Regions from separate parts of the Bacillus vallismortis genome, predicted to be linked through region 4. Evidence: predicted binding sites of a transcription regulator. Region 4 holds the regulator's gene; each other region holds the start of a gene.
What was found. The regulator LexA, encoded in region 4, represses DNA repair genes until DNA is damaged. The targets are predictions, from matches to a motif close to CGAACATATGTTCG.
Positions count from the first base shown of each region.

Region 1: the regulator LexA is predicted to act here: its motif matches at 5,583-5,596, upstream of BV11031_RS12850 (YhjD family protein).
Region 2: the regulator LexA is predicted to act here: its motif matches at 4,184-4,197, upstream of uvrB (excinuclease ABC subunit UvrB).
Region 3: the regulator LexA is predicted to act here: its motif matches at 2,310-2,323, upstream of BV11031_RS17625 (YolD-like family protein).

Region 1 is NZ_CP026362.1:2,377,488-2,385,266, forward strand. It holds gene BV11031_RS12815 (SgrR family transcriptional regulator) at 1-1,348, opposite strand, end outside; gene BV11031_RS12820 (MDR family MFS transporter) at 1,464-2,666, shown strand; gene BV11031_RS12825 (AbrB family transcriptional regulator) at 2,774-3,928, shown strand; gene BV11031_RS12830 (hypothetical protein) at 3,948-4,151, shown strand; partial or broken gene BV11031_RS12835 (MarR family transcriptional regulator) at 4,176-4,259, opposite strand; gene lepB (signal peptidase I) at 4,335-4,841, opposite strand; gene BV11031_RS12845 (TVP38/TMEM64 family protein) at 4,843-5,466, opposite strand; gene BV11031_RS12850 (YhjD family protein) at 5,618-5,980, shown strand; gene BV11031_RS12855 (DUF3311 domain-containing protein) at 6,203-6,403, shown strand; gene BV11031_RS12860 (sodium:solute symporter family protein) at 6,400-7,779, shown strand, end outside.
Region 2 is NZ_CP026362.1:4,172,552-4,180,330, reverse strand. It holds gene uvrA (excinuclease ABC subunit UvrA) at 1-2,113, opposite strand, end outside; gene uvrB (excinuclease ABC subunit UvrB) at 2,121-4,106, opposite strand; gene BV11031_RS22020 (CsbA family protein) at 4,291-4,521, opposite strand; gene BV11031_RS22015 (PEP/pyruvate-binding domain-containing protein) at 4,961-7,456, shown strand; gene BV11031_RS22010 (TetR/AcrR family transcriptional regulator) at 7,534-7,779, shown strand, end outside.
Region 3 is NZ_CP026362.1:3,350,065-3,357,843, reverse strand. It holds gene BV11031_RS17635 (hypothetical protein) at 1-305, shown strand, start outside; gene BV11031_RS17630 (Rap family tetratricopeptide repeat protein) at 647-1,777, shown strand; gene BV11031_RS22685 (hypothetical protein) at 1,767-1,919, shown strand; gene BV11031_RS17625 (YolD-like family protein) at 1,949-2,281, opposite strand; gene BV11031_RS17620 (hypothetical protein) at 2,387-2,614, shown strand; gene BV11031_RS17615 (LexA family protein) at 2,607-2,819, shown strand; tRNA gene BV11031_RS17610 (tRNA-Gly) at 3,152-3,226, shown strand; tRNA gene BV11031_RS17605 (tRNA-Arg) at 3,264-3,340, shown strand; tRNA gene BV11031_RS17600 (tRNA-Pro) at 3,366-3,442, shown strand; tRNA gene BV11031_RS17595 (tRNA-Ala) at 3,450-3,522, shown strand; rRNA gene BV11031_RS17590 (16S ribosomal RNA) at 3,693-5,242, shown strand; rRNA gene BV11031_RS17585 (23S ribosomal RNA) at 5,413-7,779, shown strand, end outside.
Region 4 is NZ_CP026362.1:1,517,482-1,525,260, forward strand. It holds gene tkt (transketolase) at 1-798, opposite strand, end outside; gene BV11031_RS08130 (DUF896 domain-containing protein) at 967-1,200, opposite strand; gene BV11031_RS08135 (YneB family resolvase-like protein) at 1,264-1,917, opposite strand; gene yneA (cell division suppressor protein YneA) at 1,936-2,253, opposite strand; gene lexA (transcriptional repressor LexA) at 2,402-3,019, shown strand; gene BV11031_RS08155 (hypothetical protein) at 3,404-3,823, opposite strand; gene fosB (metallothiol transferase FosB) at 3,906-4,328, opposite strand; gene BV11031_RS08165 (YndM family protein) at 4,553-5,005, shown strand; gene BV11031_RS08170 (poly-gamma-glutamate hydrolase family protein) at 5,032-5,790, opposite strand; gene BV11031_RS08175 (hypothetical protein) at 6,021-6,335, opposite strand; gene BV11031_RS08180 (YndJ family protein) at 6,429-7,779, opposite strand, start outside.

The DNA of each region.
Region 1 (7,779 bases), 860 kb from region 4:
GAAGTGTAAGCCTGATGCCATGTCGGGCGCAAACATTTTGAATCCATTCGGCGTCCTCACGATGATCCGCTTCCGAAAAGGTACACAGCACAAGCGGTTCCCCCTCGTATCCGCTCTGCTTCAGCAATTCAGAAGGTGAGAGGCCTTCCCAGTCAAAGGGACTCGAATGCAAAAAAGACGAAACCGGAATCTTGCGGTGCCCTCCCGCTTCACAGACGAGCCGCTCAGAGGAAATCAGCAGGCGGAGCGCTTTTCTAAAGCTTTGATGCGAAAGAGGCCCCTTCTTTTTCAGATTGAGCGACAAGTATTGGACATGCCGCTCGTCAAAAACAGTTTGCTTCTCAGGCCAAGCTTGTGTTTCTTGAATGGTAAAACCGTTCATCTCTCCGGCTTGTTCAGAAAACACAAACTCCACTCGATCCAAAAAGGGCCGTCCCTTGAAGTAGCGCTCATTGGCTTCAAGCACCAGCATCCTGTCTTGATGCTGCATCACCCGAAAAGGCCCTGTTCCATTGATCCCGCCGCCCTGTTCCGCCGGCAGAATGGACAGCCGTTCATCACAAAGAGCATACGGCAAAAGCGCGTTCGGCTTATCAAGCATGAGCTCCACACAATAAGGGCCTTTTTCTGAGACTTGTTTCACACCGTGTAACAGCCACTTATACGGGTTGTCAGCCTGTGTCAAAAAGCGCTGAAATGTAAACGCAACATCCCGCGCTGTCAACGGCTGCCCGTTATGAAAAAACACGCCCTTTCGAAGAAAAAATCTCCATCGTTTTTCCCCTGCCTTTTCCCATCCATGAACCAAATGGGGCTTTGGCTCCTGTACAGCCGGATCAAAAGTGAGCAGTGTATCAAATATTTGTTTGACAAAATGCCCCTCTGACCGCAAAAAGATGCGGCACGGGTCCAGGCTGCTGACAGCTTCAGGAGCGATGAACAGCCGGAGCACATCTTTTTCTCCATCCCCGCCGGTCTCTGTCACAAAGCCGAACACCTCGGAAAACCACCTGTCATATTCGTTTTGAAGCCCGGGAAAGGAGGAGTGATACTGCTGAATCAGTTCCTTCGCCTTTTTTAGCTTGCCAGCCATTGTATATTCCTTTGCGGTTTGAAAAAGCAGTTCCTCAGGCCGTCGCAGAAACGCGATTTGGGATTTGCGGCCGCGTCCCGCTCCGCTTTCTCGTTCAATCCAATTCTTCTTCTCCAGCTTGTGTAATATAAGCTTTGCATTTCTTTCTGTACAGCATAGACTGTCAGCCATCTCAGTGAGCGTCATTTCATTCATTTGCCCATATGCAGCGTGTCCAGTTTTTACAAGTGCCACGTAGTGGTCGATCAGCTTCAATCCCCGCACACCTCCCGACAAAAGGGGAAACTTTTTCTCTTCTTTTCTTCACTTTTTGGGGCGCCTTCCCTTCTATACACTACTACTATATCAAAACGCGAAAGGCGGCGAACACATGTTATCCAGCTTTCAATCTATTAAATCGAGATACACCGCTCCCGTTTGGCTCCGCTTTTTCGGTGAGATGCTGACAAGCCTGACAGGTGCAATGATGGGCCCTTTTATGGTGCTGTATTTGCATGAACAATTAAACGGGAGTGTCATGATTCCCATGTTGATCATCAGCCTTCAGCCATTTGCCGATATTTGCCTGACGCTCGTTGCAGGACGGGTGACGGACCGGCTTGGGCGGCGCACCGCGATCCTGATCGCATTGCTTCTGCAATCAGCCGCCATGACGGGGTTTGTGTTTGCTGAGCATGCGTATGTTTTCGCCACTCTCTATGTCATGAATGGCATCGGGAGATCATTGTACATTCCAGCCTCCCGCGCCCAAATTGCCGAAAGCACGCCGGAAAGCAGACGTTCAGAAGTGTTTGCGGTCATCAATGTGATCTATTCAGCCGGCCTGACGGCAGGGCCTGTGCTGGGAGTGCTGCTGTACAATCATAACCCCATGTGGATATTCGCTTTAGATGCCGCGGCATTGTTCATCTATTTTCTGATCGCCGCATTGAAACTGCCGGAAACAAAGCCGACCATAACAGCTGGTGCATCGGCGTTTTCCGCGAGCTTTACGATATACAGGCCTGTACTGCTTCTTTTGCTGCTTTCTCTCCCCATCAGCATGTTATATGCGCAAACAGAAACAACTTACAGGCTGTTCAGCAAAAACATGTTTTCCGACTATCTATCCATGCTAACCATTTATTCGGCGGCCAAAGCTCTATTCAGCTTTGTTCTCCAAGTTCCCCTTGTCAAAGGAACCGAAAAGCTTTCAATGAAAACGATCCTTTTGATTACTTATATTTGTTATTCCCTTGCAGCCGCCGGCTTCGCAAGCTCAACCTCCGTGACAATGCTTTTGGTGACGGCAGCTGTGATGACGGTTGGCGAAAGCATCGGATTAACCCACATCCAGACGTTTATTTCAAAATTGGCACCGCCTCATCTGCTCGGCCGATTTTATGCGGTATACGGCCTGCATTGGGATATCTCCCGCTCAATCGGCCCCCTGGCAGGAGGGCTGATCCTGACTTCGTTTGGCGGAGAAGTGATTTTTTACACTCTGGCCGTGTGTTTGCTGGCAACAGGTTTATGCCTGACTTACACAATAGAGAGGCTCGAGCAGAAGGCCATAAGAAAAGCGAATGGATAATAGAAAATAATTCATCATTTCTTTATCAACAAAAATATACTATAGTAATCATACATTCACTACATGAACCATCGGAGTGTTACGCGAAAAGGAAGAAGGGTTTTACATTGAAGAAAGACGAAAATCTCCTCAAAGATCTATGGTTTATCGCAATCAGTGCAGCCGGGGGGTTTATGCTTTCATTAACCGGAATATCGATCGGATGGATGATCGGAACGCTAATTGTCGCCTGCTGCCTTGCCATGATACGGCCGGCATGGCTGATGATGGCTCCGGACCAAAAAGGAATTAACCGCCGCTGGCTCGCCCTCGGACAGGTGATTCTCGGCATCGAATTGGGCCAAAAGCTGAATGTATCCGTTCTCTCTGTCCTCAAAGACCATTGGTTTTCAGTCGGCGTTATGCTGATATTGTCTATCCTTATGGCCATGCTGTCGGGATATGTGCTTTGGCGTTTCAGCAAAACGGATATGATGACAAGCTTCGTCGGCACAGCTCCCGGCGGGCTGTCCGCCATGCCCAGCATCGCACAGGAGGTCGGCGCCAATACCGCCATTGTCAGCCTCGTTCAAATGATGCGTGTGCTGCTCGTTGTGCTATCCATCCCGTTTTTGGTCATCCTCATCTATACAAAACAAGATCATTCCGCAAGTGCCGCAGCAGAAACGCTTTCCTCGGCAACGACGGATTTTAGGCTAGCTCCCGTTTTGTGGACCGCCGTTCTGATTCTCGCTGCCTGGGGCGCCTGCAAAGCTGCGAAATATTTAAAATTTCCGGCGCCATGGCTGCTCGGCAGCATGCTCGGTGTGGCACTTGTACATGTTGGCGGCGCTGCGGTGACAGGGCACGATTTGACGGCGTGGTGGCCGTCACAAGCCAATCATGTGTCGCAAGTATTTCTCGGGGCAACGATTGGCTCTAAGATGTATAAAAGCATGTTTGCCGGCGTCACCCGCATCATTATCGTCGGGTTTGTCTCGTCCGTCGGTTTAATTGCAGCTATGTTTTTGAGCGCCGTGATCGTTTCCAAGCTGACAGGCATCTCGCTCATCACTTCTGTTCTGGCATTTGCCCCCGGCGGCATTGCAGAAATGGCGACGACATCTGTTACCTTGCATGCCGATTCCACCTTTGTCGTTGCGGTTCAGGTCATACGCGTCATCCTTGTCATTGCCCTCTTGCCGCCGTTTTATCGTCTGCTTTACCATCTCCATGGTGAAAAAAAAGGCAAAGAAGGCTCGATCAGCGGCAGTAATGCCTAATTGGAAAAACCATCCTCCCATGCTACACTTTAATGGGGAAGGAGTGACTTTTTTGCTGCGCAACAATCCCGAGAAGGCAATGCACTTATATTATGGAATATGTTTAGCCATCTGGCTGATTTATAATGTGGTGACATCCGGCTCCCCTGGACTGCCGCTTATCATTTTAGCCGGAGGAAATTTGATTTACCTGACAATCTTGAAAAAGAAAGAAGAAACGTGAAAAAAACACGCGCCCTGTGCGTGTTTTTTTGTCGCTGAGCTGTGTCCTGTGAAGGAAGCCTGCGCCGAGTAATTTTGTGCTGATGCGCGATACTGTTGCTTTTGTTGTTCATTCTAGATTTTTTCTCAACACTTTTATCCAAACCAGAAACAAAAAAAGACGCCTCTTCAATTGGCGTCTTCGTTATTCATCATCGGAAATCACACCGACAATCTTTTTTTCTCTAATCGGCCCAAAGTGCCGGCTGTCGAAGCTGTATATGCGATTATCTCCAACGACAAAATATTGTCCTTTCGGCACCTTGCTTGTTCCTGTCACATCTTTCAACGTAAAATCACCCGTTACATGGCTTCCGGCAGAAACAGATTTCAAATGCTTCAAAAATGGCTCAGCAACCTGTTTTCCGTCCACATACAGCTGATCATCTTTATATTTAATCGATTCACCGGGCAGGCCGATCACCCGTTTAATCAGCACTTTTTGATCAGGGCCTTTAAAAAGGACGATATCAAAACGATGGATGGTTTTAAATCGGTGCGAGAATTTATTGACCAACAGCTCGTTCCCTTCCTGAAAGGTCGGGTTCATACTGACGCCTTCCACCTTGTAATCAATAAAGACGGCATTTTTCACCTGAATCGCGAGAACGACGGAAACTACACCGGCAAGAAACCAAAACCGTTTTTTCATGTTACTGTCTCCCTCCATCATGCTCACGCTGACTGGCTCTCACATGCAGATACCGCTCTACCTTTTTGCCGACATACCATAAAACAGCGATAACCAATACGGCAATGACCGTTCGAATCGGCTGTGTGATCAGCGCGTGCAGATCATATCCGATAAAGCTGATCATAAAAATCATGACAAGCTTCCCCGAGGCTGCCGCTAAAATAAACGGCCACGTTCCGATCCTTGACAAACCGGCAACAACATTCACCGCGGCTGACGGTGTAAATGGAAAACAAAGCAGAAGAAACATAGGGCCGAATCCGTGCCTCTCCACCCATAACATTAGCTTTCTAACCGACGGATGGCTGCGGATAAATCCAAGCAACCTTCTTTGCCCGTATTGACGGACAATCAAAAATACAAGTATAGATCCAGCCGTTGATCCGGCCCAGGACAAGATAAATCCTTCCCACAGGCCAAACGAGTTCGTATTCGCCACCACAAACACGATCAGCGGCAAAAACGGGAGAAATGCTTCAACTAAAGGAAGCAGCACAGCAATGAGCGGACCGAAAGCCCTATAGCTTTGAAATAATTCAGTTAGGTTTTCTTGTGTAAAATAGGATAAAAAATGATCCAACATTTATACTCCTTACCGGGTTTGTCTATCCTTATTCTACACATTATCAGCAAAAAACTAAAAAGTTTTGGCGATTTTTCTGTATTGAAACATTTCATCAGCCGATATAGAATAAAACAGGAACAAACGTTCCTATCAGAAAGAAGGAGTCAGCATGCCGAATCTGCAAGAGGAAATATACGATTTCATTGAACGAGCTCTCTTTTTGCCCATGGCTATAACGATCTTAAATCGTGATCTCGCCGGAATTGAGCAAAGCACATTAAAATTGAAGCTTCCTTATAAACAGCTTATCAGCGAATCATTAAAAATAGCACAAAAGGATTTGATTGAGGTTAGAAAAGAGCTGAGGAAAAGAAACATTACAATCCACGAGGCGGAACGTGATGAGGCCTTTACGCTTTATGTATTTGTGATTGATGGTTATGAAGAAAAGCACCGTTATTTTAATCCTAGAATCCGTGAACAGGTTAGCGAATTATTAACGTTTTATCTATTTGCGCCGGACAGGCCATGAGTCTTTTGAATCATTCTGCACTCCTCTGAGTCTGTCCCTTCCCTTTTCGGGCAATTCCAACAATAAAATTCAGACAATTCACACTATACAAACAAAATGATTTTATTTATAATTCGAACCACAGCCTTTCACCCCAAAAAATGACATGCGCCCCATATTTGCGACATCACTTTCAGTACGCTCGGGCTTGCACACCCCACCCTAAAACAGAAGGAGGATTCTATGAAACTGATTCACGTTCTCGCCGCTTTGCCCTTTATCGGAATTTTGCTCGGCATCCCTTTTGTTAATAGAGTGACTCCCTATGTGTTCGGCATGCCGTTTATTCTTGCCTATATCGTGATGTGGGCTCTTTTAACCTCTGCGTTGATGGCGCTTGTATATGTCCTCGACAACGAAAATAAAAAGGGGGAAGCGGAATGAATCCAGCTCTCATCATCATTTTCGGCGTCCTGCTCTTGAGCATTTTTCTCGGCATACGCGCCCAAAAAGGGAAAGACATGAACCTTGAGCAGTGGACGGTAGGGGGCCGCGGCTTCGGAACCGTGTTCGTCTTTTTATTGATGGCAGGAGAAATTTATACCACATTTACATTTCTCGGCGGAAGCGGCTGGGCCTACGGGAAAGGCGGACCGGCCTTTTACATCATCGCCTACGGCTGTCTGGCTTACATCCTTTCTTATTGGCTCCTGCCGGCGGTTTGGACGTACGCGAAACAACATAAGCTGATGTCACAGTCTGATTTTTTCACCAAAAAATATAATAGTCCGCTGCTTGGCGTGCTCGTTTCATTGGTTGGCATCGCCGCTCTCATTCCGTATCTTGTGCTGCAGCTGAAAGGCCTCGGGCTGATTGTATCGGAAACATCGTACGGCAAAATCTCTCCGGCCGCCGCCATTTGGATTGGCGCCATTTCGATCACGGTTTATGTTATGGTATCCGGCATTCACGGGTCTGCTTGGATATCAGTTGTCAAAGACATCATGATTTTGGTTGTCGTTTTGTTTTTAGGTGTCTATCTGCCAATTCATTACTACGGCGGTTTTCAAGACATGTTTCAGCAGATTGAAACGGCGAAGCCGGGCTTGCTTACGCTTCCCGAAACAGGGCAAAGCACGGCGTGGTTCAGTTCAACCGTACTCTTGACAGCACTCGGGTTTTATATGTGGCCTCATACGTTTTCCGCTTCGTATTCAGCCGAAAACCCGAAAGTCTTTCGCAAAAATGCCATCATCATGCCTCTATACCAGCTGATCTTGCTCTTCGTCCTTTTCGTCGGCTTTGCGGCTATCCTGCAAGTTCCTGATCTGAAAGGCGCAGACGGAGATCTATCGCTCTTGAGACTGTCTTTGCAAACCTTTGACCCTTGGTTTGTCGGGATCATCGGCGCTGCCGGACTGCTGACCGCGCTTGTCCCAGGGTCTATGATCTTAATGTCCGCCTCCACGCTGTTTGCAAAAAATGTGTACAAAGTGTTCGCGCCCCGCACAACAGAACAGCAAATATCAGCGCTTGCTAAGTTTTTAGTGCCGGTAATCGCGCTGATTTCAGTTTATTTTACGTTCAAAGGCGGAAATACCATCGTTACACTGCTATTGATGGGCTACAGCCTTGTCACACAACTGTTTCCCGCACTGCTGTTCAGCCTGTTCAAGCATCATATGGTGACGAAGCAAGGAGCCTTCGCCGGCATCATTGCAGGTGTCGGAGCGGTTTCTTATATTACATTGACAGAAACGACGATCGGCACTTTATTTCCGGCGCTGCCGCAGGCCGCAAAAGATGTAAATGTCGGCATA
Region 2 (7,779 bases), 1.6 Mb from region 4:
CACCGGTGTATGTCGCTGGATTGGATCTCGGCGTTCTGCCGATTGGCGCTTGGTCAATATCTATGACTTTGTCCAGGTGATCCAAACCTTTAATCTCTTTATGGCTGCCAGGCTTCGCTTTCGCTTTATGAAGCTTTTGCGCCAGCGCCTTATGCAAAATTTCATTGACGAGTGTGCTCTTCCCTGAGCCGGAAACTCCTGTAACCGCTGTGAACGTTCCTAGCGGAAACTTGGCATTCGCCTTTTTCAGGTTATTTTCTGAAGCGCCTTTAATCTCAATAAAACGGCCATCCGGCTTTCTTCTTTCAGGAGGCAGCGGGATGAATTTTTTCCCTGATAAATAGCTGCCCGTTAATGAGTTGGCATCTTCCATCACTTCTTCCGGCTTACCCGCGGATATCACCTGTCCGCCGTGAATGCCGGCGCCGGGCCCAATATCAATTAAATAATCGGCTGCCATCATCGTGTCCTCATCGTGTTCGACAACAATCAGCGTGTTCCCAAGGTCTCTCATATTTTTCAAAGCGCTGATCAAGCGGTCGTTATCACGCTGATGCAGGCCGATAGACGGCTCGTCTAAAATATAAAGCACACCTGATAAGCGCGAACCAATTTGAGTGGCCAGCCTGATACGCTGCGCCTCTCCCCCGGACAATGTTCCCGCTGCCCTGCTCAGTGTCAGGTAATCAAGGCCGACTTTGTCCAGAAAGCTTAAACGCTCTACAATTTCACGCAAGATCAAATTGGCAATCTGCATATCTTTCTCAGAAAGGGTAAGGCCTTTGAAGAAATCAAGCGCGTCTCTGACAGACAACTCGGTAATTTTACCGATGTGGCGTCCGTCAATCAGTACGGCAAGCGCCTCTTTCTTTAACCGATAGCCTTTGCATGTCGGACAAGACTTCTGGGACATATACTGCTCCATTTGTTCACGGATGTAATCGGAGCTTGTCTCCTTATAGCGTCTTTCAATATTGCGCAATACGCCTTCAAATTGTATTTCGCCTTCACGTATTTGCCCAAAATCATTTTCATAACGGAAATAAATCAAGTCGTCTCCGCTGCCGTACAGCACTTTATCGAGCTGATGCATCGGCAAATCTTTTACCGGCACGTCCATATCAATGCCGTAGTGGGTGCAGACCGCCTCAAGCAGCTGCGGATAATATTGGGAGCTGATCGGTGTCCAAGGAGCGACCGCATTCTCCTTCAATGACAAATCTTGATTGGGGATGACGAGATCCGCATCCACTTCGAGCTTCATTCCGAGGCCGTCACATGTCGGACACGCGCCAAACGGACTGTTGAATGAAAAAAGCCGCGGCTCAAGCTCGCCGATTGAAAATCCGCAGTGCGGGCAGGCATGATGCTCACTAAACATCAGCTCTTCCTCACCAATGACATCAATCATAACCCGTCCTTCACCTAAACGGAGCGCCGTTTCCAATGAATCTGACAGGCGGGCCGCCACGCCTTCTTTCACCACAATCCGGTCAATGACAACCTCAATCGAATGCTTTTTATTCTTTTCTAATTCAATATCATCAGAAAGCTCAGCCATTTCGCCGTCAATTCGAACTCTGACATAGCCTTGTTTTCTGATCTGTTCAAGCACTTTCACATGAGCGCCTTTTCGGCCAGAGACAATCGGGGCCAGTACCTGAAGCTTCGTACGTTCCGGGTATTCCAGAATTCTGTCGACCATTTGCTCGATGGTTTGCGATGTAATCTCAATTCCGTGCTCCGGACAATGAGGCTTCCCTACTCTCGCATATAAAAGACGCAGATAATCATAGATCTCAGTTACCGTACCGACAGTTGACCTCGGGTTGCGGCTCGTTGTTTTCTGATCGATGCTGATAGCCGGAGACAACCCCTCAATTGCATCAACATCAGGCTTATCCATCTGCCCTAAAAATTGTCGGGCATAGGCAGACAGCGACTCGACATACCGTCTCTGCCCTTCCGCATATATGGTGTCAAAGGCAAGGGAGGATTTTCCTGATCCGGACAAACCCGTGACAACGACAAGCTGATCTCTTGGAATCGTTACATCTATATTTTTCAGGTTATGCGCCCTTGCTCCCTTCACCTCTATCCGATCCATAGCCATATGTTCATCATCCTTCCGCTTTTAGCTCTAAAAGTAAATCGCGAAGCTCCGCGGCTCTTTCAAAGTCAAGCGCCTTGGCGGCTTCTTTCATTTCGTGCTCCATCTGTTCAACGATTTTCTGGCGTTCTTTCTTCGTCATTTTCGACAGCTTAGGCGCGGCTTTTGTTTTGTATTCGGCTTTATCCTCAGCTGCTGCTGTGGCACGAATGACATCGCGAATTTCTTTATTTATCGTTTTCGGCGTAATGCCGTGCTCTTCGTTAAAACGCTCCTGCTGCTCGCGGCGGCGTTTTGTTTCATTCATCGCAATTTCCATCGACTTCGTTACTTTATCTGCATACATAATGACGCGGCCTTCAGCGTTCCTCGCTGCCCGTCCGATCGTCTGGATCAGCGACCGCTCCGAACGGAGGAAGCCTTCCTTATCCGCATCCAAAATGGCAACGAGAGATACTTCGGGAATATCGAGGCCTTCCCTCAGCAGGTTGATGCCGATGAGAACATCATGCTTCCCAAGGCGCAGATCACGGATAATTTCAATCCGTTCAAGCGTCTTAATCTCTGAATGCAGATAGTTTACTTTAATGCCAATTTCCTTCAGATAATCCGTCAGGTCCTCTGACATTTTCTTCGTCAAGGTTGTCACGAGAACCCGCTCATCCCGTTCGACTCTTGCTTGAATTTCGCCGATCAAGTCATCAATCTGGCCTTCAATCGGACGTACATCAATCAGCGGGTCAAGAAGCCCCGTAGGACGGATGATCTGCTCAATCATTTCATCCGTATGCTCAATCTCATACGGCCCTGGCGTTGCTGATACATACACGATATTGTGCATATGCTTTTCAAACTCTTCAAAACGGAGCGGACGGTTATCAAGCGCTGACGGAAGACGGAACCCATGATCCACAAGCACCTGTTTCCGCGCCTGGTCTCCGTTAAACATGCCGCGCACCTGAGGAATCGTCACATGCGACTCATCTACCACGATCATAAAATCGTCAGGAAAATAATCAAGAAGCGTATACGGCGTTGAACCTGGAGGCCGAAGCGTCAAATGTCTTGAATAGTTCTCAATGCCGGAGCAGAAACCCATTTCCCGCATCATCTCAAGATCGTACCTTGTCCGCTGCTCTAAACGCTGCGCTTCAAGCAGCTTGCCGTTTTCGTGCATGACCTTCAGCTGCTCCTCAAGCTCCTTCTCGATATTTTGAATCGCTTTCTCCATTTTCTCGGCCCGCGTTACGAAGTGGGACGCCGGGAAAATCGCAACATGGTCACGGTCACCGAGAATTTCTCCTGTCAGGGCGTCCACTTCCCTGATCCGTTCGATTTCATCACCGAAAAATTCAACCCTGATACAATGTTCATCACGAGAGGCAGGGAAGATTTCCACTACATCTCCGCGCACACGAAATGTCCCGCGCTGGAAGTCGATATCATTGCGGGCATATTGGATGTCTACAAGTTTCCTGAGCAGCTCGTTGCGCTCAATTTCCATTTCAGGCCGCAGTGACACGACCATTTCCCGGTATTCTTCAGGCGAACCGAGGCCATATATACAAGATACACTCGCGATGATAATGACATCTCTCCGCTCAAACAGAGACGATGTGGCGGAGTGTCTCAGTTTATCAATTTCATCATTAATACTGGCGTCTTTTTCTATAAACGTATCCGTTTGAGGCACATACGCCTCCGGCTGATAATAATCATAGTAACTGACAAAATACTCGACAGCGTTGTTCGGAAAAAACTCCTTGAACTCGCTGTAAAGCTGTCCGGCAAGGGTTTTGTTATGGGCAATGACGAGGGTCGGCTTATTGACTTCTTTAATCAAATTGGACACCGTAAATGTTTTGCCCGTTCCTGTCGCACCCAGCAGAGTCTGATGCTTCTTGCCCTCCTGAATTCCTTTTACAAGTTTTTCAATGGCTTTCGGCTGATCTCCCTGGGGCTGGTATTTCGAGACTAACTCAAAGCGATCTTTCACAAAATAAGCCTCCGTTTCTTTAACGAAATCTTCCTATAGATATAGTAACACAATGGAATGGAAAATCACCAAAAATACGAACTAAAGTTCGGTGGTTTTTTATTTCCAGCTGTTTTCGTGTATAAAAAACCTGCTTTTAAAACGTAAAAGCAGGAATTCATTCGTTATATTCATTATGTCCGATTTACTCTTCTTTTTTCTCAGCAGTTTTTTTGGCCATGTACAGTCCGCCAGCCACAAGAGACACAACGTCCAATCCTACAATAAAATACGTTTCTGTATAGCCTTTTAAATAAGAGGCAAACAGCAATGCAGCTGTCAGAGCGATCGCCACATAATGATTAAAGGTGACTCTTGTAAATAAGACAACCAGCATAAAAGGGAAAAATAATGCAAAAACGGCTTTTGTAATCAACAAAAACCCTCCTCAATGATTCTTCATCTGATTTGATTATAGTAAAAAATGAAGAATCGGACAATCTGCAATCGTTCCCCTTTCTACACCATACCCTTTTTCTGCTTAAATCAATCATCATCTTTGCACTTTGGCTCCAGGCACAAGAAGCATTTGCGGCACTTTTGCATGAGGGCATTATGTCTTAGCTTGATATCGAAGCCCGCCTCCATAGCAGAACGCCGGCGAGAATAAATAGGCGGACAGCACTAGTTTGACTGCATTTTTCATGATCATTCAACTAACTTAACGATTCATTTTATTTAGGACTTTCTGCTTTTGACATCATTTTCCTGAAAACTTACAATTGAGCGATAGTGTTCACTATCATTTTTGAACACAGGCTCCGTCATAAAAGACTAAAGAGAAAAACAAAATGAAGGAAAGAGGGGTTTCAAATATGTATTCTGTTTTATTTCGACAGGCAGAAGCGTCCAGCCAGCTGGCTGGCGCAAAAGGCATGAATTTAATTAAACTGACCAAACACGGGCTTCCTGTTCCGGACGGGTTTGTTATCCAGACGAATGCGCTCTCCCGTTTTATGGAGGATAACCACCTTCATCAAACTAGCGAAGGCATCGAAAAGGAGATCATCGCCGGAACATTTTCAGATGAACTGAAACACGAGCTGACAAATTCCTTTTACAAGTTAAGAGACTCATACCGCTCCGTTGCCGTGCGCTCTTCGTCTGCCTCGGAAGATTTAGAAGGCGCTTCATTCGCGGGTCAATACGAAACCTACTTAAATATTAAAACAGAAGAAGAGTTTCTAGCTAAAGTGAAAGAATGCTGGGCCTCATTTTTCTCAGGCCGAGTCAGCAGCTATAAGAAAAAAATGAACAACCAAATCGCAGAGCCGTTAATGGGCGTTGTCGTTCAGGGCCTGATCGATTCAGACGTATCAGGTGTTATTTTCAGCCGCAATCCCGTTACCCATGATGATAGAGAGCTATTAATCAGCGCCAGCTATGGTTTGGGAGAAGCTATCGTTTCAGGAAGTGTCACCCCAGACACATTTATAGTCAATAAATCTTCGTTTGAGATTCAGAAAGAAATAGGTGCAAAAGAAATCTACATGGAGTCCGCGGCAGAAGGAATTGCTGAAAGAACAACGAGCGAAGACATGCGGAGCCGTTTTTGCCTTACAGATGAACAAGTGAGTGAACTGGCTGAAATCACGAAAAAAACCGAAGAGCTGTACGGATATCCAGTCGATATCGAATTCGGAATCGCTGACCATCACGTATACCTTTTGCAGGCCCGCCCGATTACAACCATTGAACAGGACAAAAAAGCGGCAGAAGAAGAACGCAGCTTCATGATAACAGACGCTGACATGAATGATTTCTGGATCAACATGGAATCAAATATTGAAGGTCCGATAAGTCCGTTATTTTCTTCGATCATTGTACCGGCCATGGAATACGGCTTAAAGAAAAACATGCAAAAATTCCCGATTGGTGTAGTCGTTGACGAAGTAAAACTTTATCGCGGACATGTTTATTCCAAAAGCCAAGACGGACAGCAGCCTCAGACTGATGACTGCGGAGAAGAGCTTTTTCCGATATTATCGGAGCGTATGTATGACATCATCAAACACACGTACCTTCCATTTTACGAGACGCTGGATCAGCTCACACAAACTGACCATACTGCTGAAAGCGCACTTGATGCTTTTCGGAAACTAAAAGCCTTTTATCTCACGGCTTATGATGAGCATTTCAATATTGTTTTCCCGCAAATGCTTCTGACAAACAAATTGCAAGCAATGTACCAGCACATTCAAGGCGAATCCGAAAACGCTCATTTTTACGAAATGCTGACAGGTAAAATGAACAAATCATTGGAAACAGACCGCCTCCTATGGCTATTTTCCGTTGAAGTGCAGGAAAACCCGAATCTGCTGTCTATTTTTAAAAACACCAAGCCGGAACAGCTGCAGGAAAAATTGAAACAAACTGATGAGGGCAAACAATTTCTGAGGAACATTCATGAATTTTTACAGGAATACGGGTGGAGATCTGTAAAGAGCCATGATCTGATTGAACAGACCTGGGCTGAAAATCCTTATTATGCCCTGGCCAATATTCAAAATTACGTCCGCAATGGCTATCATTTTGACAATGAATTTCAGAAAACGAAAGAAAAACGAGAGGCATTATACAGTGAATTCTTGGAAAATATAGAAGACCCCAATTTACGTAAAGAATTTGACCGTTATTATCAGTGGACGCTGAACGCTGCAAATATAATGGATGACCACCACTTTTATATTGACGCCATGCTGGATGCCAAGGCGAGAGCCTTTCTGCTCAAGGTAGGTGAATTGTTAGCGGAAAACGGGGTCATTCAAGATCGGGAAGACCTTTGGTTCTTGTATGATGATGACGTGGAAAACGCGCTGCTTCACCCTGTATCCCTGCAAGATAAGGCTGAAAAACGCAGACAGGCCTTTCACGAGTATGAGCTTGCCAAAGCCCCTGCCTATCTCGGAAATCCGACAAAAGAACAGATCAAAATCGCTGAAGAAATTGTCGGCGCTGTGATTGAGGATGAAAAAAATACAGAAAACCATATTTTCGGCATTGCGGCATCAAGCGGCATTGCAACAGGCCCGGTCAAAGTGATTCGAGACGCGAGTGAATTTTCTCGATTCGCGTGTGGGAACATCCTCGTTTGCAAAATGACCACACCGCTATGGACCAGCCTGTTTCAAGATGCCAAAGCGATTATTACAGATACAGGCGGCATTTTATCCCACGCTGCGATTATTGCCCGCGAATACGGCATTCCCGCTGTTCTCGGCACTCGTACAGCAACAGAAAGACTTCGGGACGGAGACATCATTACTGTTGACGGAAGCAACGGCAAAATCACGGTTGTCAGCCGGGCCTGACGCGTTCTCCCCTCTTTCTTATACAAGCGGGGCAGGTGTATACTTGACCTGCCAGTATATTCGTGAGGTGAAACGTATTGAGACCGACAAACAAGAGAATCCTTGACGCTGCCATGCAGCTGCTCGTCAAAAAAGGATATCGCGCAACGACTACAAAACAAATCGCAGAAAAAGCAAAAGTAAGTGAAGCAACGATTTTCAGGAATTTTAAAAATAAACAGGGACTAGTCGAGGCTTTGCTTTCTCAGCATTCTCCAAACAGAAGCCGCATTTTGGAGCAAACAGAAGGCGATTTGCACAAAGACCTGCTTCATATCGGAACC
Region 3 (7,779 bases), 1.8 Mb from region 4:
CTATCGTTGCCTTTGTTAAAATGGTTAATGGTGAGGAGCTCACTGAATCTGACCTAGTAGGTGTTCCAAATCCTGCAGGAGATTTCTCGACAGCATCATATATGGGTTGCTTGAAAGACAAGATCATTGACTTCACTGGAATCGGCTTTATTACAGGTGGTTTACAAAAATTACTTGAAAAGAAACTCTGGAAAGAAGCTGCAATTCAGATCATTAAAATAGTAGGTAAAAATGCCATTAAGGGCGGAGTAGTTGGTTTAGCTGCAAGTTTAGCTTGGTTTAGTGTACGTTGTATCGGTAAATAAAAACGCTAAAGGGGATGTTCTAACATGAAAAGTATGAAGTACATATTGTTTTTCTTGGTCTCTTTAATTTTACAAGCTATTTTGTTCTTCGGTATAAAGAGAGATTCGGGGATAACTATACTCGACATGTTAGTTATGTCCTTGTTATTCAGTTTGTTTTTGTTTTTAATTGATAGAGTCCTTACAAAAAAGCAGGCGTAACGCCTGCTTTTTTATTATGAATTTTATTTTTAAGAATTATGAATTGAACCGAAGAAAAAGTTTGCGGTTTTTTTGCGGACAAGCATTATATGGAAAATGATAAAATATTACATAAAAAGGATGGAGAGGGAGGTTAAGCCATGGATTTGGTTTTGCCATCGTCACATGTAGGCGTTAAAATCAACGACTGGTATAAAATGATTCGTCAATTCAGTGTTCCGGATGCTGAAATTTTGAAAGTTGAAGTTGAACAGGAAATTAAAAAAATGGAAGAGGACCAGGATTTACTGATATATTATTCTCTTATGTGTTTTCGTCATCAGTTGATGCTCGATTACTTAGAACCGGAGAAAAAGTATAGGACGTCACGACCGAGTATAGCTGAATTACTTGAAAAGATTGAAACTCCACAAAAAAAACTAACTGGACTCCTGAAGTATTACTCGTTATTTTTCCGCGGTATGTATGAATTTGATCATAAAGAATATGTAGAGGCCATAAACTTTTATCGTAAAGCAGAAAAAGAACTTTATGCTGTAAAGGATGAAATTGAGCAGGCGGAATTTCATTTTAAAGTAGCTGAAGCATATTACAATATGAAACAAACGCACGTCTCTATGCATCATATATTGAAAGCACTTGAAGTATATGATCAGCACCCACTATACAAAGTCCGTAAAATTCAAAGTCTATTCGTAGTTGTTGGTAACTATCTCGACTTTAAACATTACGAAAAAGGTTTACAGCATCTTGAAGAAGCTTTAAAGTTGGCTAAAGAATTAGGTCATAAAAGGCTAATTACTTCAGCACTTTACAATCTAGGCGAGAGTCACCACTATATGGACCAAACTGATATAGCTGAAGAGTATTTAAAAGAGTCTATTGCTGTTGGTGAAGAAATAAAGTCCCAGACACTCCCTCACTGTTTTTATTCATTGGCTATTGTTTTGTTCAAACAGAAAAAGGATGAGGCAAGTATAATCTTACAAAAGGGTTTAGAGTTATCGAAAGAATATGAAGATCATCTTTTTGTATTGTTGAATGAGTATTTGAAAGCATTATACGTCGAAGGTGGTAATGAGAAAGCACTCACCAAAATATTAGATAAACTAAAAAATATCCACATGTTTTCATATATAGAAGAATTGACACTTCTCACAGCTAATTACTTCAAAGAGTCAAAAGACTATGAAAATGCTACAATGTATTATGATCAGATGGTTGAGGCACAACTTCAAATTCAGCGAGGTGATTGCTTGTATGAATATTAAAAAGCAAATCGGTTTGTCTGTTTCCTCCATAGTTATTGTGGCTGGGTTAATTGCTTTTATTGGAGGCAGTTTGCAAGTGCATACTGATTTATCTAACACAAAAAAAGAAGAAATGCAAATGGCTGCAAGATTACAAACATAACTTGCAGTGCCCCTCTCGTTTAGAGAGGGTTATTTTGTTTCTGCAAAAACAAGCCAATCAAATGCTATATAATTAGTATCCCCTTTAAAATCCTTTACATGTAGATTTTGATTAACTTCATTTATGTAATGAACATGTCCGGTTACGTCCTCAATAAAGCCATTTCTATAAAAACTAATGGTCATAGCCGCATTGTTCTCCATTGCTTCAGAAATAACCCGCGCCATTTCCTCAAGTTGGTATCCATCAAGAACAGGCTTTTCAATTTTTTTGGTTTCGATCTTTCTATGTAATAAAGCTTCTCTGTGTTCGGGCAAGATAAATTTTTGTTCCCACCGTTTATCAAAAATTCCTTCAGACATGTTCATCACTCCTTGAGTAAATAATAACAGAACAAACATTCGCTTTTCAACTTGAAACAGAACTAACGTTCGTATAAAATAATGGTAAAGAAGGAGGAGGAAAGCATGGAATCGATTTTAAAACGTTCATTAAATGAGAAAACAGCATTAGATATGATTTATATGAAAAATGACGGCCTTATCACAAAGAGATCAATTATTGTTCGGCAAATTAAGCAGGGTTACATTCGAGCTTATTGTTTCACCAGCCGACAAACAAAGACGTTTACTATCGAAAATATCCTTGCAGTTTCTCCTGCAACAACTAAAAGAGGGGTCAGGAATTATGCGTAAAATCACAGAGAGACAATTAGAAGCGTTGAAGGCAATTGAAAAACATATAAAGGAAAAGGGGTTTCCTCCATCATATAGAGAACTAATGAAAGAACTAAGTTTGAAATCAACAAGCACAGTAAAAGGCCTTTTGGATGCATTAAGAAGAAAAGAATATGTAACTTGGGAAGAAGGATTACCAAGAACATTGAAAGTTGTTAAATGAAAGCCATCTTATAATAGATGGTTTTTTATTTTGGGCTCATTTTTAATTTTAATGAATTATTTGTTCGGGGTTAATTTCAGGTGTCCGCCACCCAGGGTGGCAGAAAGGTGGCAAACACGATTATTCGCCACCTTTCTAAATTTGTTTAAACCGTATTGACATTTATCAAAACCCTGCTATAATTACTTTTGTCCTAAGAAACCGGATATAAACTTTCAAGATGCTCTTCCATGGTAAGGAAGAGGTCAGCGGTTCGAGCCCGCTTGGAAGCTTTATTAAGGTATTATTATCAAGGTTTCTCAAAAAGGAGAAAGCTTTTTTTATTGCGATATGCGGAAGTAGTTCAGTGGTAGAACACCACCTTGCCAAGGTGGGGGTCGCGGGTTCGAATCCCGTCTTCCGCTCCATTTTTATCCTAGTGGGATATTTTAAAATGCACTTGTTGCGCCCGTAGCTCAATTGGATAGAGCGTTTGACTACGGATCAAAAGGTTAGGGGTTCGACTCCTCTCGGGCGCGCCATCATTATTTTAAATGAATAGACAATCGGGAAGTAGCTCAGCTTGGTAGAGCACATGGTTTGGGACCATGGGGTCGCAGGTTCGAATCCTGTCTTCCCGACCATTCCAATGGGGCCTTAGCTCAGCTGGGAGAGCGCCTGCTTTGCACGCAGGAGGTCAGCGGTTCGATCCCGCTAGGCTCCACTAAATGTTTTTAAAAAAGTTGTTGACTTTGAAGAAGTAACGTTATATACTAATAAAGTTGCTTTAACAAAGCGCACAAAAAAATGATCTTTGAAAACTAAACAAGACAAAACGTACCTGTTAATTCATTTTTATAAATCGCACAGCAATGTGCGTAGTCAGTCAAACTTTTATCGGAGAGTTTGATCCTGGCTCAGGACGAACGCTGGCGGCGTGCCTAATACATGCAAGTCGAGCGGACAGATGGGAGCTTGCTCCCTGATGTTAGCGGCGGACGGGTGAGTAACACGTGGGTAACCTGCCTGTAAGACTGGGATAACTCCGGGAAACCGGGGCTAATACCGGATGCTTGTTTGAACCGCATGGTTCAAACATAAAAGGTGGCTTCGGCTACCACCTACAGATGGACCCGCGGCGCATTAGCTAGTTGGTGAGGTAATGGCTCACCAAGGCAACGATGCGTAGCCGACCTGAGAGGGTGATCGGCCACACTGGGACTGAGACACGGCCCAGACTCCTACGGGAGGCAGCAGTAGGGAATCTTCCGCAATGGACGAAAGTCTGACGGAGCAACGCCGCGTGAGTGATGAAGGTTTTCGGATCGTAAAGCTCTGTTGTTAGGGAAGAACAAGTGCCGTTCAAATAGGGCGGCACCTTGACGGTACCTAACCAGAAAGCCACGGCTAACTACGTGCCAGCAGCCGCGGTAATACGTAGGTGGCAAGCGTTGTCCGGAATTATTGGGCGTAAAGGGCTCGCAGGCGGTTTCTTAAGTCTGATGTGAAAGCCCCCGGCTCAACCGGGGAGGGTCATTGGAAACTGGGGAACTTGAGTGCAGAAGAGGAGAGTGGAATTCCACGTGTAGCGGTGAAATGCGTAGAGATGTGGAGGAACACCAGTGGCGAAGGCGACTCTCTGGTCTGTAACTGACGCTGAGGAGCGAAAGCGTGGGGAGCGAACAGGATTAGATACCCTGGTAGTCCACGCCGTAAACGATGAGTGCTAAGTGTTAGGGGGTTTCCGCCCCTTAGTGCTGCAGCTAACGCATTAAGCACTCCGCCTGGGGAGTACGGTCGCAAGACTGAAACTCAAAGGAATTGACGGGGGCCCGCACAAGCGGTGGAGCATGTGGTTTAATTCGAAGCAACGCGAAGAACCTTACCAGGTCTTGACATCCTCTGACAATCCTAGAGATAGGACGTCCCCTTCGGGGGCAGAGTGACAGGTGGTGCATGGTTGTCGTCAGCTCGTGTCGTGAGATGTTGGGTTAAGTCCCGCAACGAGCGCAACCCTTGATCTTAGTTGCCAGCATTCAGTTGGGCACTCTAAGGTGACTGCCGGTGACAAACCGGAGGAAGGTGGGGATGACGTCAAATCATCATGCCCCTTATGACCTGGGCTACACACGTGCTACAATGGACAGAACAAAGGGCAGCGAAACCGCGAGGTTAAGCCAATCCCACAAATCTGTTCTCAGTTCGGATCGCAGTCTGCAACTCGACTGCGTGAAGCTGGAATCGCTAGTAATCGCGGATCAGCATGCCGCGGTGAATACGTTCCCGGGCCTTGTACACACCGCCCGTCACACCACGAGAGTTTGTAACACCCGAAGTCGGTGAGGTAACCTTTTAGGAGCCAGCCGCCGAAGGTGGGACAGATGATTGGGGTGAAGTCGTAACAAGGTAGCCGTATCGGAAGGTGCGGCTGGATCACCTCCTTTCTAAGGATATATTACGGAATATAAGACCTTGGGTCTTATAAACAGAACGTTCCCTGTCTTGTTTAGTTTTGAAGGATCATTCCTTCGAAACGTGTTCTTTGAAAACTAGATAACAGTAGACATCACATTCAATTAGTAAGACAAGATATCACATAGTGATACTTTTTAACGGTTAAGTTAGAAAGGGCGCACGGTGGATGCCTTGGCACTAGGAGCCGATGAAGGACGGGACGAACACCGATATGCTTCGGGGAGCTGTAAGCAAGCTTTGATCCGGAGATTTCCGAATGGGGAAACCCACCACTCGTAATGGAGTGGTATCCATATCTGAATTCATAGGATATGAGAAGGCAGACCCGGGGAACTGAAACATCTAAGTACCCGGAGGAAGAGAAAGCAAATGCGATTCCCTGAGTAGCGGCGAGCGAAACGGGATTAGCCCAAACCAAGAGGCTTGCCTCTTGGGGTTGTAGGACACTCTGTACGGAGTTACAAAGGAACGAGGTAGATGAAGAGGTCTGGAAAGGCCCGCCATAGGAGGTAACAGCCCTGTAGTCAAAACTTCGTTCTCTCCTGAGTGGATCCTGAGTACGGCGGAACACGTGAAATTCCGTCGGAATCCGGGAGGACCATCTCCCAAGGCTAAATACTCCCTAGTGACCGATAGTGAACCAGTACCGTGAGGGAAAGGTGAAAAGCACCCCGGAAGGGGAGTGAAAGAGATCCTGAAACCGTGTGCCTACAAGTAGTCAGAGCCCGTTAACGGGTGATGGCGTGCCTTTTGTAGAATGAACCGGCGAGTTACGATCCCGTGCAAGGTTAAGCAGAAGATGCGGAGCCGCAGCGAAAGCGAGTCTGAATAGGGCGCATGAGTACGTGGTCGTAGACCCGAAACCAGGTGATCTACCCATGTCCAGGGTGAAGTTCAGGTAACACTGAATGGAGGCCCGAACCCACGCACGTTGAAAAGTGCGGGGATGAGGTGTGGGTAGGGGTGAAATGCCAATCGAACCTGGAGATAGCTGGTTCTCTCCGAAATAGCTTTAGGGCTAGCCTCAAGGTAAGAGTCTTGGAGGTAGAGCACTGATTGGACTAGGGGCCCCTACCGGGTTACCGAATTCAGTCAAACTCCGAATGCCAATGACTTATCCTTGGGAGTCAGACTGCGAGTGATAAGATCCGTAGTCGAAAGGGAAACAGCCCAGACCGCCAGCTAAGGTCCCAAAGTATACGTTAAGTGGAAAAGGATGTGGAGTTGCTTAGACAACCAGGATGTTGGCTTAGAAGCAGCCACCATTTAAAGAGTGCGTAATAGCTCACTGGTCGAGTGACTCTGCGCCGAAAATGTACCGGGGCTAAACGTATCACCGAAGCTGCGGACTGTTCTTCGAACAGTGGTAGGAGAGCGTTCTAAGGGCTGTGAAGCCAGACCGGAAGGACTGGTGGAGCGCTTAGAAGTGAGAATGCCGGTATGAGTAGCGAAAGAGGGGTGAGAATCCCCTCCACCGAATGCCTAAGGTTTCCTGAGGAAGGCTCGTCCGCTCAGGGTTAGTCGGGACCTAAGCCGAGGCCGAAAGGCGTAGGCGATGGACAACAGGTTGATATTCCTGTACCACCTCCTCACCATTTGAGCAATGGGGGGACGCAGGAGGATAGGGTAAGCGCGGTATTGGATATCCGCGTCCAAGCAGTTAGGCTGGGAAATAGGCAAATCCGTTTCCCATAAGGCTGAGCTGTGATGGCGAGCGAAATATAGTAGCGAAGTTCCTGATTCCACACTGCCAAGAAAAGCCTCTAGCGAGGTGAGAGGTGCCCGTACCGCAAACCGACACAGGTAGGCGAGGAGAGAATCCTAAGGTGATCGAGAGAACTCTCGTTAAGGAACTCGGCAAAATGACCCCGTAACTTCGGGAGAAGGGGTGCTCTGTTAGGGTGCAAGCCCGAGAGAGCCGCAGTGAATAGGCCCAGGCGACTGTTTAGCAAAAACACAGGTCTCTGCGAAGCCGTAAGGCGAAGTATAGGGGCTGACGCCTGCCCGGTGCTGGAAGGTTAAGAGGAGCGCTTAGCGTAAGCGAAGGTGCGAATTGAAGCCCCAGTAAACGGCGGCCGTAACTATAACGGTCCTAAGGTAGCGAAATTCCTTGTCGGGTAAGTTCCGACCCGCACGAAAGGCGCAACGATCTGGGCACTGTCTCAACGAGAGACTCGGTGAAATTATAGTACCTGTGAAGATGCAGGTTACCCGCGACAGGACGGAAAGACCCCGTGGAGCTTTACTGCAGCCTGATATTGAATGTTGGTACAGCTTGTACAGGATAGGTAGGAGCCTTGGAAACCGGAGCGCCAGCTTCGGTGGAGGCATCGGTGGGATACTACCCTGGCTGTATTGACCTTCTAACCCGCCGCCCTTATCGGGCGGGGAGACAGTGTCAGGTGGGCAGTTTGACTGGGGCGGTCGCCTCCTAAAAGGTAACGGAGGCGCCCAAAGGTTCCCTCAGAATGGTTGGAAATCATTCGCAGAGTGTAAAGGCACAAGG
Region 4 (7,779 bases):
AAGCGGAGCACCGTGAACACCGGATGTGCCGGCACGGTTAGGTGAACCAAATCCGATCGTTGTTTTCACTTCGATTAATGTAGGTTTCTTTTCATTTTGGCGTGCTTTTTCAATAGCCGCTGTTAATTCTTCAATATTATTTCCATCCTCAACATAAAGAACTTCCCAATTCATTGCTTCAAAACGCTGCTTCACATTTTCAGAGAATGAACGGTCGAGATCTCCATCAAGAGAAATGTCATTAGAATCGTATAATACGATCAGACGGCCAAGCTGAAGGTGGCCTGCAAGTGAAGCTGCTTCAGAAGAAATACCTTCCATTAAATCACCATCACCGCAGATACTGTATGTATAATGATCGACTACGTTAAATGAATCGCGGTTGTAAGTTTCCGCTAAATGGCGTTCAGCGATAGCCATTCCGACAGCCATGGCAATTCCCTGGCCGAGCGGACCTGTTGTCGCATCAACACCGGCAGTATGTCCGAATTCCGGATGTCCAGGTGTTTTGCTGCCCCACTGGCGGAATCCCTTAAGATCTTCGATGCTCAGATCAAACCCGCTTAAATGAAGCATGCTGTATAAAAGTGCTGATCCATGTCCGGCAGATAAAACAAAACGGTCACGGTTAAACCAGCCAGGGTTTGACGGACTTACGTTCAAAAATTTTGTCCATAGTGTGTATGCCATTGGAGCTGTCCCCATTGGCATCCCTGGGTGACCAGAATTTGCTTTTTCAATAGCGTCTATTGAGAGTGTGCGAATGGTAGCAACCGATTTCTTTTCAATTGTATCCATAAAAATCCCCTTCCTTATGTGTTGTACCCTTACATCATAAATGTCTGACGACTTTTTCTCAACTGTTTCAGCTTAAAATTGAGAGAAACTTGTTGAAATTTGTAACATAAAAGTTTTGCTTATAGTATATGCAAAAGAGGAATACGTTATTGCCGTATTCCTCCTATATTAGTGAAGTTTATTATTTCTTTTTTCTTTTTTAAGTTTTTCTGGTGTAACATCATTGCCTTCTGGGTCAATGATTTTCACACTTTTTAATGTGTTTTTCATAGAAGAGCGAAAACCTTTCAGGTACTCTTGACGGAGCTTTTGCTGTTCGGCTTTTTCTTCTTCTGTTATAACGCCAGCTTTGGCTTTGGCAGCAAGTTCATTAATTCTGGCAATTTTTTCGTTTGAAATCATGTTAAACTCCTTTATTGCATTTTGCCTATATACTACTAGATCAAAAAGAGTTTTACAACTGATTCAATCGGCTGTATCGTCATTCTCTATGTATTCCTGAAACCGCCGGTGGACTGTCGCTTTAGACACATCATAGCCAAACCCCCTGAGCGTAGCCGCAATTTCTGCGAACGTCAGTTTATTCGCCCTTAAGCGGACAATCTCTGAGATGGGCACCTCTATTCTTTCTTTTCCGCTGTTTTCATGTTGGTTTTTCAGGTTTTTTTGCGGTTTAAAACCGTTTTTCACTGCGCGTTTCATGCCCCGCTTGATTTTCATGTTGTGAATTTTCCGCTGGTACTCTTCCACAATGCTGACGATCTCCAGCACCATCGAATCAGCCTCCGATAACTCCAGTTCGCCTTTGTGAGCGGTTGTATAGACTTTCACACCTTCTCTATAGATGCAATGAAGCAGTGCGATTTTTGCATTTCCCCGTCCGAGCCTAGTCTCATCCTGAACCAAAATGACATCAATTTCAGAATTCTTGATCTCATCAAGCAGCTCAAATACACCATCCCGATCCATTTCATATCCGCTTGCTTTTTCGGAAATCACTTTGACGACTTCCATGCCGTTCTCGGCCGCAATGGCCGTAAGCTCCTCCTCCTGCCGCTTTAATGACGTCTCCTGCTGTTCTTTATTTGTGCTTACGCGGGCATAAATGAGTGCTTTCATTTTTTCTATCTTTCCTCTCTATCTTACAGTTGCCAATTCATATGCATCCTGATGCTTTTTTTTCAACGGAATCACCAATTCATCTCCCGGCTGGATATCAGTCGTCTGAAGATAATTTTTATCAGCTACCCATTCAATAAAATCTTGTTTGTTCATTTTCTTTTTATCTGTTACCTGGTCAGCTATAGACCAAAGTGTATCGCCTTGCTGGACTTCTATTTTAACATACTGATTAAGCTCCTGGCCGTTGCTTGAATATGACAGCAAAAGGATAACCGCGCTCAAAATCACTGTGAACAGACCGACAAAAATAATAGATTCTTTACCCATGATCATAACCTCCAACAGGAATGTTTGTTCGCTTTTTATAATTTCAGTATATACGAACAAATGTTTCTGTCAATTGTTTTTTCGAACCTATGTTTGTACTGTCAGGAAAATCATGCTATAATCTTCTTAAAATCGACGTTTTGAGGTGCGAAAAATGACGAAGCTATCAAAAAGGCAACTTGATATCCTCAGTTTCATTAAAGCAGAGGTTAAATCAAAAGGATATCCGCCTTCCGTAAGAGAGATCGGAGAGGCTGTCGGGCTTGCGTCCAGCTCAACTGTCCACGGCCACTTGGCCCGTTTGGAAACAAAAGGGCTGATCAGACGAGATCCGACAAAACCAAGAGCAATAGAAATTCTTGATGAAGAAGTAGACATTCCGCAAAGCCAGGTCGTTAATGTACCGGTCATCGGGAAAGTCACGGCGGGATCTCCTATTACAGCAGTAGAAAATATTGAAGAATATTTTCCGCTTCCCGACCGTATGGTTCCCCCAGACGAGCATGTGTTTATGCTTGAGATTATGGGAGACAGTATGATTGATGCAGGTATTCTCGATAGGGATTATGTCATCGTTAAACAGCAAAACACAGCGAACAACGGGGAAATTGTCGTTGCGATGACAGAAGATGATGAGGCTACGGTAAAACGTTTCTATAAAGAGGATACTCACATTCGCTTACAGCCTGAAAACCCAACGATGGCACCGATCATCCTACAGAATGTCAGCATTCTAGGGAAAGTGATTGGTGTGTTCAGAACCGTCCATTAATCTATTGAACTATCAAATGATGAAATAACCCTCTCTTCCTCGATGAAGAGGGGGTTTCTTGTATAAAAAAAAGCAGGCTCGCCCTGAATTTTAGGTGCGAGCCTGAATAGGAGGAAAAAGAACATCATGTTTACACCACAATTATCCATCAATTGATTGTTGAAGTCAAGAAATATTCTTTCCCTCAGGAAACTTTTTATCAAAATGCTGTCTATCAAATATAGACGTAATCTGCTTAAAAATGTTTCATGTTTAGGTCGGGGAATGATATGGCCTCAGATATTATCGAGGGAGCGCGGCGATTAAATTAATATGAAAATTTAGCACATAGTTTAGTTAGTTCTTTTTAATGTAAAAAAACAGCTCACCTTATGATCATGAGCTTCAATCAAAATGAAAATATTGAATACCATAACTCCCTTTTACCCGAACATTTGTACAGTTTTCCGAATGTTCTTCTGCAAAGATACGGTATCGATGAAATGGATCAATTGAAATCTTATCTTGAGCACTAAAATCAAACCAGTTGCCTCTGAATTGTTTCGTGCTCAGCGTGGTATATTGCCCGGTAAGCCCCATCCGTTGAAGTTTAAACTCAATCGAACAACTTTTAGCTCCCAAGATCGTAAACTGATAGCCTAAAAAATACTCGATAGCCGGAACATCACTTATGTTTTCCAAAACAAACGACTTAGTGTTGTCATTTAAAGTAAAGTCGGTTTTGTGATCAAACTCTAATGCTGACGCATGTGTACAAATGCCTAAAAAACACGCCAAAACTGCCGTTAAAACCACTATTTTCATTTTCAATCAAACCCCTCCCTTACCATATTTTACTCTTTCCTCACGTTTATGTATATGTTCTTTGGGAAATCTCGAGGACGCTTCAATCATAAAATTTCATATGTGTTTTTTCCTGTTTATAAAACTGAAGTCTGTCTTGAAGGCTTCCAGTATGAAATTCAAATTTATGGCCGTCAGGGTCGGTAAAATAAATAGACTTTCGATCGCGTTCATTTCGTTCTCTGCCAGGCAGAATATTGACATGAAGCCTTTTTAATTTTGCTAATATGTCTTCAAATTCACGATCTTGAATAGTAAAAGCAATATGTGTATAAGATGCCTTGATGTCATTTCTCGGAATGTCAGGCTCTTCATTAAGTGCAAGCCAGATGCCATTCAAATCAAAATATGCTGTTGTTCTTCCCTTGACCAGCAGCTTGGCATCAAACACTTTGCAATAAAAATCGATCGATGTGTCCAAATGAGAAACAGAAAATAACAAATGATTGATTCCTTGTATCTCCACAATAAAATCCCCCTCTAAGGCTGATCAACCATATGTACGTTTTTGCACCAAGAAAGTTTCATGCAACAAGAAAGTTTCATGCAACAAGAAAAAAATACCAGTGTAAACAAAATCGGATTGTTTAAAATAATGACTGTTAAATGGGTTCAACTAAATTGCTTAATGTGTTTATCATTCATTTACTGCAAAGGTTTTTTCATAAAAATAACAATGTAGGTGATCAAATGAAACATCTCATTGCACTAGCCTCAAAGATTGCTTTCACTCTCGCCCTTTTATATGTGATATTAGACAGGGTCTACTACGCATCGTTTTTAAGTGTGATGTTGATTGCGATTTTCTTAGGTTTTGTCTCATATCTTTCCGGTGACATGCTCGTTCTTCCAAGAACAAACAATATTACAGCTTCATTAGCTGACTTTGGACTTTCATTCGTTTTGATTTGGGTCTTTGCTTTAACCCAAACAAGAAATGATTTTTCACCGTTTGCAGCCGCTCTTCTTTCCGCTGTCTGCCTGACTGTTTTTGAATACTTTTTTCATCGGTATTTACTGAAGAATGTGCTGGATGAAACATTCCGAAATGAACTGACAGCCAGAGATAACACTCTACAATATCAAACAGAAGCCGCTGATGAGATGTATCCTGACGTTACAAACGAGAAGCATGAGGAATAGGAGGCCGACTTATCGCCTCCTATTTTTCAGTAGTTACTTTTCAGAAAACGGGACATTACTTCTGTAAAATCATAAAATCTCTCATTTTGAGTAACAGATCTGCTTTTTAAAGAAAAAATGCCGAACAAAGATCTTCTAAAACCTGTGCTCATTTCGATCTGGATACTCAGCCCTGTTTTTGATTTATTTGCAATGTTATTCGGACTAACGCCTGCATGCGGGTGGTCCGTACTAAGCAAGACAGCAGGAAAACCTGCATTTTGCAGTTCTTCAACTAAACCTGCAGCTCTTTCGCGATCTGTACCGCCAACTTCAATCTGCTGATCTTCTTCTGCATACCCGTGCAATGAAATGACATATTCGTGGTTTTTCGTCATCCTCAAGGCTCTGGGTTCATCAAAATGCGTGCTCGTAATATGCAGTGCAAAATTTCCTGACGATTTTAAGCCTTCAAATACATACATCGAATACTCTTTGCTCAGCTCTCTGGCTACTTCACTTGTCCCGCCTTCAATCCCTCCTCCATGAATGGCTAACACAAGGACAGGGTGTCCGGCTTCTTTCGTTACAATACGGTAATCCGAAGGCTCTTCATTGTTTTTTAATTCCTCAAAATTCTGATAGACATCTTCAGCGTAAATTGAAGAAATGGGAATGAACATCACAAAAACAATCAATAATTTAACAATTTTAAAAGTTGATGGGAAACGTTTGACTATGTTACAATCAACATGCTTCAGGGAATGGAGCAAACGGCGGAGCAGGGATACTTTGGCCGGTTTCATCTACTCCGCCTCTAAGTCCAAATCAACAGGATGTCGGTTTCTTTGAGGCTTTCGCACGAATTCTCTCGTCCTCCTTGTTAAATTTTTGTTAAATTCACAATATTATATACCATTAGCCCGGGCGCTGTTCTTCCCATTTCTGAATTTATGAAAAGGAATTGGCCCCGCTTGTTTCCCAATTCCCATATCTAACACAAAAAAAACGCACCTGCTCTTGGCTTGTGCATTTTTTATTTTCTATCGCTTCTTCGTTTCTTTGCTTTATTCAATTTCATAATGTTTTTTTCAATTTTTCTTATTTTTCGCCTTTGCGGGATTGTTTTCACTTCATAATAAACAGCGATAAATCCGCTTAAAGTTACTGCTGCGATGTAAAGAAAACGGCGTTTGATAAATCGGCCAGCGCGTCTGTGATTCCCCTTCTCTTTTTCCAGCTGTTCGATCACATCTTGATCGAACAGCTGATCGACATACACTTGTTTCATTCCCACTGCAAATCCAGCAGCCAGCCAAAGAACCAGAAATAAACTGATATAAAACATCATTAATCCCTTCCTTTCCCGTCCAGATGCGGCGCAGAATTGGAATGTAACTGATGGAATCGTTAAACAGCTGTCAGACGAAGTCACTTCCTGGTGTTAGGTTCTTTCATTTGAGCGAATATATGTAATGATGTAATGGACAGTTAAAAATTTCAATCCAAACAGCCACATGTGATGAACAGCGGTTAATCTGTTGTCATGTGCAGCTTCTATCAGAAAGGTCTCAGATAATGGAAGCGGAAATGTCCCCGCTCTGGTTTGCAGATAAATCCCCTCATCCCCAGCTCTGTTTTTTCTCCGCTTGCTTGTCAAAACCAGTTTTTCCTGATGATGATAAGGCTTTAAAATGCCTGTCATGCTGCTGAATGGGAGCGGGAGAGAGATGTTCATATATCCCTCTTCATTTGAGCGATACACAGAATACAGAGCGGTAAAAATGGTTTCGTTTTTTTCGTTTGTTCTGATCCAGGCCCGCACTCTTTTTCTGCCGTCTTTTTTCGAATGAACACCCTTTATCTTGCTGTACATTTTATACCAGTCAGGGTTCGTCGACAAATGAATTTGTCCGGTTCTTTTGCTAATCCACTCGTAAACAACAGCAAGCGGCCGAAACCACGTGCTCCACGCCACTTTTGCCTTCACATCATACTCAACGGTTTGTTCATAAAACGATAGAATGAACGGCGCCAGTTTTTCAGGTGAAAAGTCTTTTGAGCGAAGGCTTCTCATATCATCCACAAGCCCTCTGTATTGGACGTTATTTTCAGCTTGAATATGAGCTAAAAAGTCTTTTCCAATCTTTCTTTTTCCGTAGATACGACTGAACGTCTTTACACTGGCCGCATCAAAAGGCTTCGGGCCTTCTATTCTCCATCCGATTAGTGCAGGCAATATCACGGCAAATGCGTTGACAAAACCGTGAATCCAAATCATCTGATTGATGGTCAGTGTCACTTCCTGCCGAAATACACCAAGTGAATAAATCATCGAGAATGTGATTGTCACCATTAAAACGGCAGAAGAAAGCCGAATAAGGATTTTCCCAATCTTATTGCGAAAAGCTGTGGTGAGCACCAAATATGCTTGAAGATAAAGCGCCGCCATATAGAGGCCAACTGCAATGACATCAAGTATTTTGGAATATGAAATCCCAAGCGCGATAAGAATGGGTGAAAACAAAATCACCCATGTCATCCAACTGTACAACAGCCGATTTTTTCTGGTGATTCTCCCGAGCAAGCCGTTAAAGATGGGGATCAGAAAAGCTGAATAGTGGAAGTGGACTGCAGTCAGCAAAATGATGAGAGGGCTAAATTGCATGAATTGCAAATGTGCAGCATAAGCAAAAAACCAAAACCCTCCGCCCGCCAAATAGATAAGCCCGAACAAAATTGATGTCTCTTCGATTCTATGTATCTTTGTATCCCGTAACCGAAGGAGCGCGTAC